2 regions of the Peptoniphilus rhinitidis 1-13 genome follow, and region 2 is predicted to be linked to the other one. Evidence: a T-box and tRNA genes for the amino acid it is inferred to sense, from the RefSeq annotation. Region 2 holds a T-box; the other holds one or more tRNA genes.

Region 1 (8,326 bases), on a different contig from region 2:
GAGTTGCAACTGTTTCTTCACTAGCAAGGTCAATTTTAATATTTTCATTGCCGTAAATGTCTAAGTCAGCAACAGTTACAACATCGCCAATTTGCATATCAATAACATTTACAACAGCTTCAGATGGAAGATATTTAGGAAGACAAGTTACTTCAACTTCATTTAATACTTGAATTAATGATGATGGTTGAACTCTAATGTCATCTCTACCTTCAAGAATAACTGGAACTTCAACAGTAAGTTCAGAATTCATATCAACTTCATATAGGTCAAAGTGAACCATTGAATTTTTAATGTGGTGCATTTGAACTTCTTTGAAAAGAACGGATATAGTTTCTCCATCAACTTCGATTTCAAAAATATTTGAGTATCCTTCTTCAGAAAAAGCTTTCAATAAATCTTTTTCAAGACCACTTAATAATTTTGCGTCTTCTCCTTTAGAGTAAAGAACTCCAGGAATTTCGCCATTAGCTCTAAGTTTATCAACTTTATTTTTACCCTTAGAATCTCTTTTGTTTAAAACTAATTTCATATAAACCTCCAAAATTTATTAATTTATTTTATAATACCTGAACCAAGACAGACATCATCTTGATAAAAAACACACACTTGACCAGGTGTAACACCCTTTAGTGGATTTTTCAGTTTTACAACATATTTATTATTTTTAATTTCTAAAGTCGCATCTTCATCCTTAGCTCTATATCTTATTTTAACAGATAAATCTAAAGGAAGAGAGGGGATTTCTGTAATCCAAAAAACATCTTCAACTTCAAACTCATCCCTATAAAGAACAGGATTATTAATGCCTTGTGCGACAATTAAAAGATTATTTTTTAAATCTTTGTCGGCGACAAAAAAGGGCTCTCCACTTCCTACGCCTCCAATTCCAATTCCACGTCTTTGACCAATTGTATAGTGCATAAGACCGGAATGTTCTCCAATTACATTGCCCTTTTCGTCCACAATTTTTCCAGGCTTAGTAAAAAGAAACTGATCTAAAAATTCATTAAAATCTCTTTCACCAATAAAGCAGATCCCAGTAGAATCTTTTTTTGAAGCAGTAGATAGATTGTATTTTTTTGCAACATCTCTAACCTCGTTTTTATTTAAATCACCAACTGGAAAGAGGGTCTTTGAAAGTGCATCAGATTTAACTCGTGATAGGAAATAGGATTGATCCTTGTTTGAATCAATCCCCTTTAAAAGGTAAGTTTTTCCATCAATTTTTTTAGTCCTAGCATAATGACCCATTGCAATATAATCAGCATCAAAGTCCATCGCATAATCTAGAAAAGCTTTGAATTTAATTTCAGTATTGCACATGACATCGGGATTTGGAGTTCTGCCTTTTTTATATTCACTTAAAAAATAAGAGAAAACTCTATCTCTATATTCTTTTTCAAAATTGACAGTAAAATATTTTATATTAAGTTGTGAACAAACAGAAACTACATCAATGTAATCTTCTCTTGCGGTGCACATTCCATCATCTTCAGCCCAGTTTCTCATAAAAACAGCAGTGACATCATAGCCAGCTTCTTTTAAGAGAATAGCAGCAACAGAAGAATCAACACCGCCGCTCATTCCTAGAATGACTTTTTTGTTTGTTTGCATCAATACCTCCAATCCACTCAATAACAATACATAATTATACAATAGTTGTACCAAAAAATCCACCCTTATTTCATAAAACTAAGCTTACAAGCAAGTTTAAGAAAAAATAATTATGCGAAAAATTATAAATATAAGTTAAAAATTTTTAAATTTATAAAACTACAAAAAAATATAAATTACAAGAATAAGTTAGCCACTTCAGGAAGATCTAAAGGACATTTATAATTAAACATCTTTCTAGGGTAATGATTCATCCATGATTCTATATCAGCCACAGCTTTAGCTGTGGCTGATTGCGTTCCTTTAGGTAGCAACCTACGAATCATCCTATTTGCATTTTCATTTGTTCCTCGTTCATAAGAGGAATAAAGATGGGCATAATAAATAGGACAATCCATAACTTCTTCTAAACGCATAAATTTAGATCCATTATCTGTTGTAATGGATTTAAAGTTATACTGTTTTGATAATTTCTTTAATACTTCATGAACACTTTCAGCTCTCTTATCTTTAATTAAACGGACAATTTCATACCTAGTCTTACGGTCTGTTAACGTGAGTAATTGTTCTCCCTTGGTTTTGTTAAAAATCACTAAGTCAATTTCAAAATGACCAACTTCTTCACGATTTTCAATAACTTTTGGACGCAAATCAATAGAGAGCCCACCCCTTTTTCGAATATCTTTTGTTTTTTTATGAAAAGTCTTTTTCCTTTTCCTAGGATAGATTAAATCCTTTTTACAAATACCTTTAATCCATCCCTTTTCTATCCAAGAATAAATAGTCGAAAAACAAGGCATGCCTTTCTTTTGAGAAATAACTTCAGGAGATAACTTATTCAAGATACCTGCTCTTATAATTTCATCTTTTTCAGGAGACCAAACACTAGTCTTACCAACGGCCATTCGATTCCAATCATAATGGTTTTGAGCCATATCGGCAGAATATTCTACAAATCCACCATTAAAAGACAAATCAACCAGACCCCTATTTATTTCATTATTAATCGTTTGAGGAGCCTTACCAAGTAGCTTAGCAATTTCTCTATTTGATTTTTATCTTTATTTTTCCAACGTTCAATTAATAATCGTTCAGTGTATGTTAAATGCTTTCCTTTTGTGTTATTATTATCTTGCATCTTGATGGGTACTCCTTTGTATTTTTTTGTTTTATTACATTGTACCCTAGGGATGCTTTTTTATGTTCTTAGGTGGCTAATTTAAATATACAATTTATAAACTACAAAAAAATTATAAAAAATATTGACAAAGAAAAAAATATAGAGTAAAATTATAGATTTATTTGACAAGAGAAGATTTTTAATGTATAATAATTATGTATTAAAAGTCTTTGGAAGGAATTGATAGCATATGAATCAAATGGAATTAATAAAGAGAGAGCTGGAGAACCATATTGGGAAAAAAGTGATTGTAAAAGCCAATAAGGGTAGAAAAAAAATTGTCACTAGAAAAGGAATTTTGAAGGCAATTTATCCAAGTCTTTTTGTACTTGAAGTCTTTAATGGAGAAGAACTTGTAACAGCAAGTTATACTTATTCAGATGTTTTGACTTCAACTGTTAGAGTTACAGTTTTGGATGAAGATGTTAGTTATAAGGATGCAAAGATGATTTCATAAAGATAGCTGCTTAGGCAGCTTATTTTTTTGCACAAATTTATATAGTTAAGTTAAAAAAATATTTAATTAATTTAAGATTTACAGATTAATTTCAGAAATTTATTTAAGTTAATAGTTGTAAAAATAAATTAGTTTTAGATTTGGTTAAAATAAATAAAAAAATAGAAAAGAGTTAAGATGCAAAAAATTTATTTATGAATTATAATTATCTTGAGGTGTTTTATGATTATAAAAAAGGCACATGCCAAATTGAATTTATCTCTAGATATTTTAAAAAAGAGGGAAGATAATTATCATGAAATAAAAACTTTAATGGTTATGACGAGTTTATATGATGAAATGAAATTTGTTAAAAGTGACAAAGTTGAGATTTTTCCAAATTTTGATTTTGATATAAAAGATAATTTGATATACAAATCCTATGAAGTTTTAAAAACTGAAGTGGGTTTTGATCTTCCTTTTAGAGTAGATATAAATAAGAAAATCCCCATAGCAGCAGGACTTGCAGGGGGTACTTCTAATGGTGCGGCGACTTTTTATGCTTTAAATGAGCTTTATGATTTAAAAATACCCAAGGATAATTTAATAGAAATGTCCAAATGCATTGGTGCAGATTTTACATATATGATGACTGGAAAAAGTAAGATTGCAAAAGGAATTGGAGATATTTTAGAAGATGTGCCAAATATAGAATTAGAAAACGTGCTTATTGTAAATCCTGGATTTGGAATTTCTACAAAATATGTTTACGATAGGATGAAAGTTGATAAAAGTAGAATTCAATTTGATAAAATTTTGAATTCTATTTACTCTTTAGATATAGAAAAATTAAATGATTGTCTTAAAAATAAAATGGAAGAAGTTGTATTTTCTATGTATCCAGAAATAAAAAAAATAAAAGAAAAAATGATTTCTTTTAATTCGGCAGCGCTTATGAGTGGGAGTGGTGCCACAGTTTTTGGGATTTTTGAAAATAAATATGATTTAGAAGAGGCATTTTTATTTTTTAGAGGTAAGTATGAGAATACTTTTAAAGTGAGGGTAGGTGAAGATTTTGGCTGTTTTTGACACAGGACCTGGTATTGTGGGTTTATATGAAAAGCACATTGATAATTTAAATTATTATGTAGATGATAAATTTGAATATTATGGACTTTATAAGAGAAAAGATGTAAATGACAGAATAGAATTTTTAAAAAGCTTTTTCAAAAAAGATAAAAAGATTTATGTAATGGACTTTGATGCAATAAATTTTTTTAAAAATTCTAGTAAAGCAGAATTCGGAGAAAGTTCTCTTAGGAAAAATTTAAAGGACAAAAAAGTCTTATGCCTTTCCACGCCTCTTACTTTTTTCGAGAAATCTTTAGACTATTTTTCCAATGGGAAAGTTGATTATATAAGTGTTCCAATTTTGATAAATGCTTCGAACGACGGAGTTGCTGATGAAATTGTGAGAAAGATTTGCGATGAATATTTTTGTAAAGTAGATTTAAAAAACTATGATTTGATTTTTTTGGCATCAAGTGGTCTGCATTTAAAGAAAGATTTTTTTAAAAATTATTTTTGTGATAAGGAAATTTTTTCAAATACAGATGCAATTTTGGAAGATTATGAGTATAGAAAGGAAAATTATATTAGAGATTATTTTTATGTGACATATTCAAAACGGGGATTTTATTCTCGTGGTGAAAAATATTTAAGGGAGAAAAATATTTTAAAGAGAAATGAAATTTTAAATGTTTCTAAATTATTAAAAAAAGACAATAAAAAAAGTCCCAATAAATGGGACAATATGTAGCCATGCACTCTGTGTCGAAAGTTAGTTTCCCACGGTACCCTTACAGTTAGCTCAAACTAGGCTACCCTTGCGGCACACAAAAGATCTTACTTAGTGCTGCTTCGATCAGGACCTGACACGGTTCATAAGTTTCTGTTGCGCAGGACCCAATTATCAACACCACTTATAAGGGGCAGTCTGCAAAAATAAAATCCTCGACAGAGAATTCAGCCCTGCTCTAGCGAATTGCAGGTACAGGACATCGCTAATTTCCCGCTTAGCATGGCAGTGGCGGAGAGAGGGGGATTCGAACCCCCGATACATTTGCATGTATACTCGCTTTCCAGGCGGGCTCCTTCAACCTCTCGGACATCTCTCCACAGTCTAGAAAATAATTTTACAGTAGATTTAATAAAAAGTCAAGAATAAGGTGATAAATTGAAAACTAAAGATATTGTTTTAAAAGAATTAGAAAGAAATAGGGCAAATTATATTTCAGGACAAGAACTTGCAGAAAGGTTAAATATTTCAAGGACTGCAATTTGGAAAGCTATAAATAGTTTAAAAGAAAGTGGGTTTCAAATTGAATCTCAGACAAAACTAGGGTATAGATTGATAGAAAGTGACGATAAGTTGTCTAGCGAAGGTATAAAAAAGGGTCTTCGAGATGAATTAAAAGATATAGACGTAATTGTTTTTGACGAAATAGATTCTACAAATACAGAGGCAAAAAGAAGACTTTATTCAGAAAATGTCAAGGATTTTACAGTAATAGTTTCTGATATGCAAAAAGGTGGACGTGGAAGGACAGGAAAAACTTTTGAATCGCCAAGGGGGAGTGGAATTTATTTTAGTATAATTTTACACCCAGAGGATTATTTTGACTTTTCATATTTTGATTTAATCACTGTAAAGGCAGCTGTATCAGTTGCAGAAGGTATAAAAAATGCCACTGGAAAACAGGCAGAGATAAAATGGGTAAATGATTTATTTATGAAGGGCAAAAAGATTTGCGGAATTCTTTCTGAACTTGATGCAGATTTTGAATCTAGAAAAGTTAATTCTGTAATAGTTGGAATTGGAATAAATGTAAATGAACCAGAAGATGATAGCTTCAAGGATTTAAAAGATATTGCTGGATATATTGACACAGATACTATAAGAAATGAAATTTTATCAAGCATTTTAAATTCTTTTTATGAAAATAATTTTGTAAAAAAAGAAGAAGATGTGATTGATTATTATAAGAAACATTCCCTTGTAATTGGAAGAGAACTTAGCTTTGAATTAAATGGGAAAAAATATTTTGCAAAGGGAATTGATATAAATAAAAAAGGCAACTTAATTGTAGACACTGGAGAGGAAAAATTAACTTTATCCAGTGGAGAAGTTTCCATAAAAGGAGATTTTTATAGATAGGGCTAACTTTTAAATGATAAAAAGTTATAGTATAATTAATAGTAAGATTTAGAGGGAAAAGATGAACACTCCATTGAGAGATGAAATTGAAAAAGTAAAAAATAAAATATCTTTTGGAATGCCAGGGCATAAAGGAAATAAATTTTTTGATCTGTCAGAGGAGATGGATTTGACAGAAGTTTTGGGGACAGATAATTTATTAAATCCAGAGGGAGCAATAGCAGATCTTCACAAAGAGATAAAAAATCTTTTTGAATCTAAGGAATCTTTCATGACAACCAATGGTTCCACTGGGGCACTTCATATTGCTATTTCTATGGTGACAAAACCAAAAGACAAAATTTTAATTCAGAGGAATGCTCACAAGTCAATTTATAACGCACTTTTATTAAATGATCTTGATCCAATTTATTTAAACACCATTTATGATAAAAATCGTGGAATGTATTTTGGAATAGATAAAAGGGAATTTTTGAAAAAAATAAATGATAATGATATAAAGGCTTGTGTACTGGTAAGTCCAAATTATTTTGGAGGAATCTTAAAATTAAGAGAAATTATACGTATTTTGCATGACAAAAATATTGTAGTAATAGTTGATGAAGCTCATGGAGCTCACCTTTATTTCTCAGATTTAAAAAAATATTCTGCACTAGATGCTGGGGCAGATCTTGTCATAAACTCTACACACAAGATGATTCCATCTCTAACACAAAGTGCAATTATACACAGAGGAACAGATAGGTTTTCTCATGAAGATCTTTTAAAATATATTAATATTTATAACACAACTTCGCCTTCGTATTTACTCATGCTTTCAATGGAAGCTGGACTAAAATATATGGACGAAATTGGAAGAAGTGAAATAAAAAATAGAATCTTTGATTTAGAAGAACTAAAAAATGAAATTAATTATAATTTAAATTTAAGCCATGAATCTATAATAGCAAATGACCCAATGAAATTTTTATTCAGAATTCCTAATATGACAGGAAAAGAAATTGTGGAGGATTTTTTAATAAATAAAAACATACGACTTGAAATGGGTGATTTATACTATGCCCTCGCAATAATCTCCCCGATGAATACTAGTAAGGAAATAAAAAAATTAAAAGAGGCAATCTTAAGTTATGACATAAACGAATGCAGAAAAATTTTTCCTATAAATTTTGAGATACCCAAAAGAGAAATGTTTCCTAAAGAAGCATTTTTAAGTGAGGGGGAATATGTAGATTATAGAGATGCTTGTGGAAGAGTTGCGAAAACTATTATTGCTGCTTATCCACCAGGAGTTCCTTTGGCTAGTTTTGGTGAAGTTATTAATAAAGATATAATAGAAAGTATAGATAAATTTTTGAGTGAAGGCATTGAAGTAATTGGTCTTTTAGACAAAAAAATTGAGGTAGTTAAATGAGTGCATTTATAACTTTTGAAGGGCCAGATGGTTCTGGGAAGTCGACAATTGCAAATTTAGTTTATGAAGAAATTCTAAAAAAAAATAAAAAGGTTTTAAAGACGAGAGAGCCTGGAGGCACTAGAATAAGTGAAAAAATAAGAGAACTTATTTTAGATAAAGATTTAGAAGAGATGGATAAAAGAACCGAGGCTCTTTTGTATTCTGCTGCGAGAGCTCAGCACACTTATGAAAAAATAGTTCCTGCTTTAAGGGATAGCTATATAGTTTTGTGTGAAAGATATGTGCTGTCCTCTCTAGCTTATCAAGGTTTTGCAAGAGGACAGGATTTAGAAGATATAATGGCGATAAATAATTTTGCAACAGGAAATATTAAGCCAGATATTGTTTTTATTTTTAGGACAGATAAAAAAACTCTTCTTAGAAAAGACAAAAATTCTTATGACAGATTGGAAAGAGAAT
Region 2 (8,326 bases):
TGACTTTGTCCTATTGTAAGTATAAGTTAAAAATATTCCCAAAAATGTGCAAAATACAAGTTGTACAAGTATTGAATAAACTTGCGATGTCAATAGTCCATCTGAGTAATAAAATAAATTAAGAGGCAAGTGCCATATTCCCCAAATAAAACCTGTGAGTAAAACAGATTTTTTAATGCCATAAATTTCTTTTAATCTTGGTGCTAAATATGCCCTCCAACCGTATTCTTCTCCTATAAATGGCATAATATTAAAAAAAGAGAAAATAATAATAGAAATAAAAACTTTTAAATTATTAAGATTAAAGATTTTTATAAATTCCATTGCTTCTCCTTCTAATATGCATCCAATAAATAATCTAAAAAAATATATAAATATAAAAATTAAACACATGAGAAATGTCATCTTTTTATTTGGATTATCTAGAGATACTTTCTTTTTAAGATCTTCATCCATGATGAAAATAGCTATTATCATTGCAATAGCTGATATTAAAATTATAGTGCCTGAAAAGCTATCAAAATTTGGATAAAAAATATTTATTATAGCAAATACAAATATACAAATACTTGTAAATATATGAATTTTAAAAGGAAAAATCTTTAAAATACTTTTATCTTCTTTATATAACAAGGCTATTACAGCTAGAAATGGCATAAACATTTGAAATAATGGATAAATATTTGTGCTTATATTGTGCAGTTTGCAGTAATAAATTGCAAATCCCATTATATAGGGAATTATAAATGTCACACACATAAAAAATTTTTAAATCTTTTTTCATAAATCCTCCTTAATATTTTAAAGTACTGTATTAAATATATATAAGATATTAAATAAAGTCAATTACTTCTTTTTAAAACTTTTTTGTGATAATATATTATATGGATGGTGATATTAATTGAAAGTACATAAAAAAGTAGATATATTTTTAGAAAAAAATATTAAAAAATTTTATACTAATATAGACATAGATGGAGGAACTTTTTTAGTGGTAAAAAACCTTGCTAAGATGTGTATTTTTTCTATAATTTTTGCTATAACTTTTTTTATTTTATCTAGTTTTAAAAATTCAAATTATTTTTTAAGAATGAATATTATTAGCACGTCTAAAGCTTTTTTAACTTTAGCTATATTTTCACTTGTTATTAATTTTTGTATATTTATTTTTCAAAAAGTTAAACAATAAAAATACCGGCAGAGAATTTCTCTGTCGGATTTTAACATGAATTTTATTTATTTTTTCTAAATCTTATTTTCTTTTGTATTTCTCCAGCTAAAAGTGGTATTACTGCTGACCCTATTACAACTCCAATTTCTTTTAGTCCTAAATCCATTAATTCAAAGGCATCATTTAATACTGGCACATAGATTACTACAAGCATTAGTATAAATGAAAATGCTGTTGCCATTACTAATTTTTTGTTTGTGAAAACTCCAATTTCAAAAACTGTCTTGTCAACTGATCTTGATGTATAGGCTCTTAAAAGTTCACAGATTATTAATGATGAAAACGCCATTGTTCTAGCATGGGCAATTCCTTCACCTATTCCGTACCATTTAAGACCAACTAAATATGCGATAAGTGTTGCTACAGTTATTGCAATGGATTGTATTGCAACTGTAATTTTTATTTCTTTATCAAGTATTGGCTCATTTGGGTCACGAGGCTTTTCATTCATTATGTCTGATTCTCCTCTTTCAACTCCAAGTGCAAGTGCTGGGAATGAATCTGTCACTAGGTTAAGCCACAATAATTGAATCGGAACAAGTGGAACTGGCAAATTCATTAAAATAGAAATTAAAACTATAAAGACTTCGCCCAAGTTACATGAAAGAAGATATGAAACGAATTTTTTAATATTTGAATAAATAATTCTACCTTCTTCAACTGCATTTACAATTGTGGCAAAATTATCATCTGTCAAAATTACTTCAGCAGTATTTTTAGCAACGTCTGTACCTGTTATTCCCATGGCAATACCAATATCTGCCCTCTTTATTGCAGGTGCGTCATTAACTCCGTCACCTGTCATCGCTGCGATATGTCCATTTTGTTTTAGTGCAGTTACAATTTGAACTTTATTTTCAGGAGAAACTCTTGTGAAGACAGATTTTTCTTTTACAATTTCTCTAAGTTCTTCTTCGCTCATTTCATTTAATTCTCTTCCCATTATTGCTTCATCATCTGATGTTGCAATACCGAGATCTTTTGCAATTGCAAGTCCTGTTTCAAGATAGTCACCTGTAATCATTATAGGCTTTATCCCTGCTGTTTTACATTCTTCTATTGCAGATCTAACTTCTGGTCTTGCTGGGTCAATCATACCAGTAAGTCCTACAAAAATCATATCCTTTTCAATATTTTCAGAACTTATTTCTTTTGGAATATCTCTATGTTTTTTATAAGCATAGCCCAAACATCTAAGTGCAGATCTTGCAAACTCATTATTTTTATCTAAAACTTCTTTTTTGAGTCTATCATCTAATGGAACTTCTTTTCCATCAATTAAAATTTTGTCACATCTATTTAATACAATATCTGGTGCACCCTTTGTGAAAGATGCAATATCGTCAAAATAATTATTGTGAAAAGTTGTCATCATCTTTCTTTCAGAATCAAAAGGAATTTCCTCTATCCTTTCAAAATTTTCATAAAGATTTTTTGTAGAATGACCTGCCTTTTCTGCAAAAGTTAGAAGTGCTCCCTCTGTTGGATCTCCTGTGATTGATGCTTCGCTTCCCTTAACTTTCAATTTTGAATCATTAGTTAGTGCTGCGATTGATGATAAAAGTTTCAAGTTTTCATCTTCATCTACATGAGTTTTTTTGTCATCTTTTATGACTTCTCCCTTTGGTAAATAACCTGTTCCTGAAACTTCATATACATTTCCATCAGTAAATACTTTTGTAACTGTCATTTCATTTTGTGTAAGTGTACCAGTCTTATCTGAACAAATTACTGTTGTAGTTCCAAGAGTTTCCACTGCTAAAAGTTTTTTTACTATGGCATTTTTTTCTGCCATTTTTCCCATTCCAATTGAAAGTACAATTGTAACAATAGCTGGAAGCCCTTCTGGTACTGCTGCAACTGCAAGAGATATCGCAGTCATAAACATATCGAGAGGATCGTGTTTATAAATTAGTCCTACAACCATTACAATAGCACAAATAACTATTACTAAAATTCCAAGTGTTTTTGAAAGTTTTGCAAGTTTTTTTTGTAAAGGAGTTTGCTCATCGGAAACTGTAGCAATTGATGTCGCAATTTTACCAATTTCTGTATTGTGCCCAGTTTCTACAACAACTCCCTCTCCTCGTCCATAGGTCACAATAGTCGAAGAGTATGCTAGATTTTCTCTATCACCAATTTCCATTTTGCCATCATAAACTTTATCATAAAATTTTTCAACAGAAACAGATTCTCCAGTAAGAGATGATTCATCAATTTTTAAATTTGATGATTCAATAAGTCTTAAATCTGCTGGGACAATATCTCCCGTTTCTAAAACAATAATATCCCCTGGCACAATTGTGTTAGAATCAACTTCCATGTGCTCGCCATCTCTTATTACCTTTGCCTTTGGTGAAGACATTTTTTGAAGAGCTGCTATGGCTTCTTCTGCCTTTCCCTCTTGGCGAATTGAAAGTATTGCATTTACAATTACAATTGCGATAATAATTCCTGCATCAAGTGCTTCTCCAATAAAAATAGATATAATTGATGCTGCAATTAAAATTATTATCATCGGATCTAAAAATTGTTCCTTTAACTTTTCTCCAAAAGATTTTTTCTTTTCTTCTTCTAAAGCATTCTCTCCATATTCTTGAAGTCTTTTTTTTGCATCATCTTCTGTCAGTCCACTCTCCTTAGTTGTTGAAAGGTTTTTTAACGTTTCTTCAGGCGACTGATTGTACCAATTTTTCTCCATAATTCCCCCTATTCTAAAATTTAAAAAAAGACCGCATATATATATATAATATACATCGGTCTCACATACTTAATAATAAGCTTTCCAGCCGGGCAATGCCGTAATGACGACTGAAAATTTAAAAGTTACTCCCCAAAGTGAATAAATTATATCAAATTATTCTAATAAAAACAATTTTTTTCTAAAATAATTTATAAAAATATTACTCAAAAATTTTAATCCAAATTATTTTTTTGGAACAATTTTTTCCATTCCACCCATGTACATTTGAAGTGGCTTAGGAATTTTAACACTGCCATCCTCTTGAAGAAGATTTTCTAAAAATGCAATTAACATTCTTGGCGGTGCAACAACTGTGTTGTTAAGTGTATGTGCAAGGTAAGTTCCATCTTTGCCACGAAGTTTAATATTAAGCCTTCTTGCTTGTGCATCTCCAAGGTTTGAACAAGATCCAACTTCAAAATATTTATTTTGTCTTGGAGAGAATGCCTCAACATCAAGAGATTTTACTTTTAAATCTGCCAAATCACCTGAACAACATTCCAAAGTTCTCACAGGAATTTCAAGTGAACGGAAAAAGTCAACTGTGTTTTGCCACAATTTTACAAACCAATCCTTTGAATCTTCTGGTTTACAAATTACAACCATCTCTTGCTTTTCAAATTGGTGAATTCTATAAACTCCTCTTTCTTCGATTCCATGTGCTCCAACTTCTTTTCTAAAACATGGAGAGTAAGAAGTCATTGCAAGGGGCATATTTTCTTCTGGGGTAATTGTGTTTATATATTTACCAATCATTGAATGCTCTGAAGTCCCAATTAAATAAAGATCTTCACCTTCAATCTTATACATCATATTTTCCATTTCAGCAAAACTCATTACACCAGTAACAACATCTGAACGAATCATAAATGGTGGGATGTGATATTCAAAACCACGATCAATCATAAAATCTCTTGCATAAGATAAAATTGCAGAGTGAAGTCTTGCAATATCACCCTTTAAATAATAAAAACCTGAACCAGAAGTATTTCTAGCAGAATCTAAATCAATTCCGTCAAAAGTTTCCATAATATCAACATGATAAGGAATTTCATAATCAGGGATAACTGGTTCTCCAAACTTTTCAATTTCCACATTTTCACTGTCATCTTTTCCTATCGGTACACTTTTATCAATCATTTGTGGAATTACTTGCATTCTCTTTTTAAGCTCTTCAGCAAGATTTCTTTCAGATTCTTCTAATCCTGTTATTTCTTCATTTATTTCAGCAACTCTTTTTTTAGCATCCTCCGCTTTATCTTTTTCACCCTTTTGCATAAAACTTCCAATTTCCTTTGACGTTTTATTTTTTTCTGCACGAAGATTATCTCCCTTAGTTTTTGCATCTCTAAGTTCTTCATCTATCTTTATAACTTCATCAACAAGTGGAAGCTTATCTTCTTGAAATTTTTTTTTAATATTTTCTCTTACAGCTTCTGGGTTTTCTCTTACAAATTTAATATCTAACATATATCCTCCCTTAAATTAAAAAAAGTCCCTCAATCCCTAAAGGGACGAGAAACCCGCGTTGCCACCCTAATTAACCTAATGGTTCACTTAAAATTAAATAGACTATGAGGTGGATTCGTTTTAAAAATTTTACAGATTTACACCAAACATCTGCTCTCTAAAAAACTTTTTAAAATTACTATTCTCAGTTATTGTCTTTTGTAGTTTTTTTCATTATATCATAAGGAAAAATTTTTTCAAATACTTTTAAATTTTATTTCTTTTTCAAATACTTTATAAGTGCAAGTATAGCTAGTATTACAAGTATAAAAATTGCAATTTCAAAAATTATATAAAAAACTGATGCCATCATCATTTTGCTTGAAATTTCCATAAAACACTTCCCCTCGTTATTTTTTCAAATACTTTATAAGTGCTAGTATTGCCAAAATTATAAGTACAAAGATCGCTACATAAAGAACAATCCCAAAAATTGCCATTCCATTTGCAATTGCCATAAAATACACCTTCCTCTATCAAATTGTACCACATAAACAAATCATATCAAAATATTTCATTATATATATAAATTTTTGTTATAATACACTAGAGGTGATGAAATGAGAGAGTTTTTACTTTCCCAAGGCATTTCAACAGAACTACTAAATGATGTAGATGAATTTATAGAAACACATGACTTAAATAAAAATTTTGAATATAGAATTCCAAAAATAAAATATAAATACTACGGCAAAAAAACTTGGGAGAAGGCAATTGTAGCAATTTTATCTGGAGAAAATATACTTCTATCTGGTCCAAAAGCAACTGGAAAAAATGTACTTGCAGAAAATTTAGCATACCTTTTTAAAAGACCCCTTTGGACAATTTCCCTTAATATCTCCTCTGATCCAGCAAATTTAATTGGATCAGATACTTTCAAAAATAACGAAGTTACTTTAAAAAAAGGACCAGTCTATGAAGCAGCAGAGCAAGGTGGCTTTGCAGTTTTTGACGAAATAAACATGGCAAAAAATGAAGCCCTTTCTGTTGTGCACTCAACTCTCGATTATAGAAGAGTCTTGGATATTTCAGGATATGATAGATTAAATCTTCACGATGCGACAAGATTTATTGCGACAATGAACTACGGATACATTGGCACTCGAGATTTAAACGAAGCACTTGTTTCAAGATTTTTAGTAATTGATATGCCAACTATTTCTGAAAATGACTTGGCAAAATTATTTAAAGAAAATACAAAATTAAATAATGGTGCAATAAAAATCTTTACAAAATTATTTTTAGATTTACAAGAAAAATCTTTAAATTCAGAAATTTCTTCCAAATCAATTGACCTTCGTGGACTTCTTTCTTCCATAGAACTTATGAATAGAGGTCTTGATATAAAAGACTCGCTTGAACTCGGCATCGTAGACAAAACCTTTGATGATTACGAAAGAGAAATTGTTACAGATGTAATTGACACTCTCTTTTCAAAAAATATGGATAGAGCTGATTTATTTGAATGATGAAAATAGACTGAAAAATATTTTTTGGACTGTATCTGATTTTTATGAATATGACATCTTTAGCTTTTCATTAAAACCTATTGACTCCTATGAAGCCGCCATACTGGGCTATGCCATTAATTACTTCGATTTTTATGTAGTAGATGATTTCTTCAAAAAGTTTGTAAATAATTTAAATAATAAAAAAGATTTGTGGGAAATTTCAAAATTAATTTTAGAAAATATTTTTTCAGAAGAAATGATTATAGAAAGACCAGGAACAGCCGACTTCAAAATATATCACTTTAACAAAATTTTGAAAAATTTAAGCCGAAAAGAAATAATTTTAACAACAGAACTTAAAATTGGATATATCCAAAAAGAAAGAGGAATGTACCCCAAAGTTCAAAAAATTTTGGAAGAAATGTTAAATGAAATCTGTAATTTTAAATCAAAGAACACCTGTGAATATTTAGACTTTTTAAAATATATCTTTAAAAAATATTTTCATATAAATAAAGACCTCTCAAATAACTGGGACATGGATTATGAAGAATTTAAAAAGGAAATAAAATCAAATTCATCTTCTAAAAAAAATAAACCTTACAAAAGAAAAAAATTTATAGACAACACCTTTTTAGAAAAATACAATATCGAATCAGCAGAGTTTACATTTTTTAACGACGACTTTAGAGATGTAAATGTTAAGGAAGACTCTCTTCCCAAAAATTTTAGTGACCAAAACATTTACAAATCTCTACAAAAACGCTATGGAAAGGAAAATATAAATAGATACATTTCAGATAAAATAGAAGAGGAAATTTCAACAGGAGTTCACAATGACATTAAATTTTATTTTCCAAGTGGCGAATTTGGAAATAAAAATTCCTATTATGCTGAAGAAGAAAAAAATAATTATCTCGATAATTTAAAATTTTACGAAGAAAATAAATTACAAAATCAAAGGGCGATAAGAGAACTATCTGCCACAATAAAAAATTCTCTACTAAAAGAATCAGAAGATGAAATAATAAAATCGACTTCAGGAAAAATTATTCCATCAGAAATTTGGAAAGCTAAAGAGCTAAATCAGAATAAAATTTTTAGAAAAATAAATAGAAAGGATTCCAATGAAATTTTTGTGGACATTCTCCTTGACTCATCAGCATCACAAAATAATAGAAAGGAAATCGTGGCAACAGAAAGTTATATTATAGCAGAAGCACTGACAAGCTTAAATATAAAGACTAGAATTTTTTCTTACAATAATTTTTACAATTATATTGTTCTAAAAAAATATAGAGACTACAATGACCCATCCTCAAAAAACAAAAATATCTTTAAATACTCACCAAGTGGATCAAACAGGGATGGACTTGCAATAAAATTTATGCG

What was found. The T-box of region 2 lies ahead of serS (serine--tRNA ligase). A T-box ahead of a tRNA ligase gene usually reads a tRNA of that ligase, here a tRNA-Ser.
Region 1: it has a tRNA-Ser gene. The T-box ahead of serS (serine--tRNA ligase) is inferred to sense a tRNA for this amino acid. The anticodon was not compared.

Annotation. Positions count from the first base shown of each region.
Region 1 is NZ_BAEW01000002.1:100,302-108,627, reverse strand. Features, by position in the region: gene RH95_RS01995 (50S ribosomal protein L25) at 1-532, opposite strand, end outside; gene mnmA (tRNA 2-thiouridine(34) synthase MnmA) at 556-1,617, opposite strand; partial or broken gene RH95_RS01985 (IS30 family transposase) at 1,794-2,755, opposite strand; gene RH95_RS01980 (Veg family protein) at 2,988-3,254, shown strand; gene ispE (4-(cytidine 5'-diphospho)-2-C-methyl-D-erythritol kinase) at 3,477-4,322, shown strand; gene RH95_RS01970 (hypothetical protein) at 4,309-5,052, shown strand; RNA gene ffs (signal recognition particle sRNA large type) at 5,053-5,317, opposite strand; tRNA gene RH95_RS01965 (tRNA-Ser) at 5,321-5,410, opposite strand; gene RH95_RS01960 (biotin--[acetyl-CoA-carboxylase] ligase) at 5,470-6,450, shown strand; gene RH95_RS01955 (aminotransferase class I/II-fold pyridoxal phosphate-dependent enzyme) at 6,512-7,864, shown strand; gene tmk (dTMP kinase) at 7,861-8,326, shown strand, end outside.
Region 2 is NZ_BAEW01000004.1:125,837-134,162, forward strand. Features, by position in the region: gene RH95_RS04420 (CPBP family intramembrane glutamic endopeptidase) at 1-663, opposite strand, end outside; gene RH95_RS04430 (calcium-translocating P-type ATPase, SERCA-type) at 1,233-3,932, opposite strand; gene serS (serine--tRNA ligase) at 4,158-5,444, opposite strand; T-box leader at 5,482-5,645, opposite strand; gene RH95_RS04440 (AAA family ATPase) at 6,044-6,952, shown strand; gene RH95_RS04445 (vWA domain-containing protein) at 6,945-8,326, shown strand, end outside.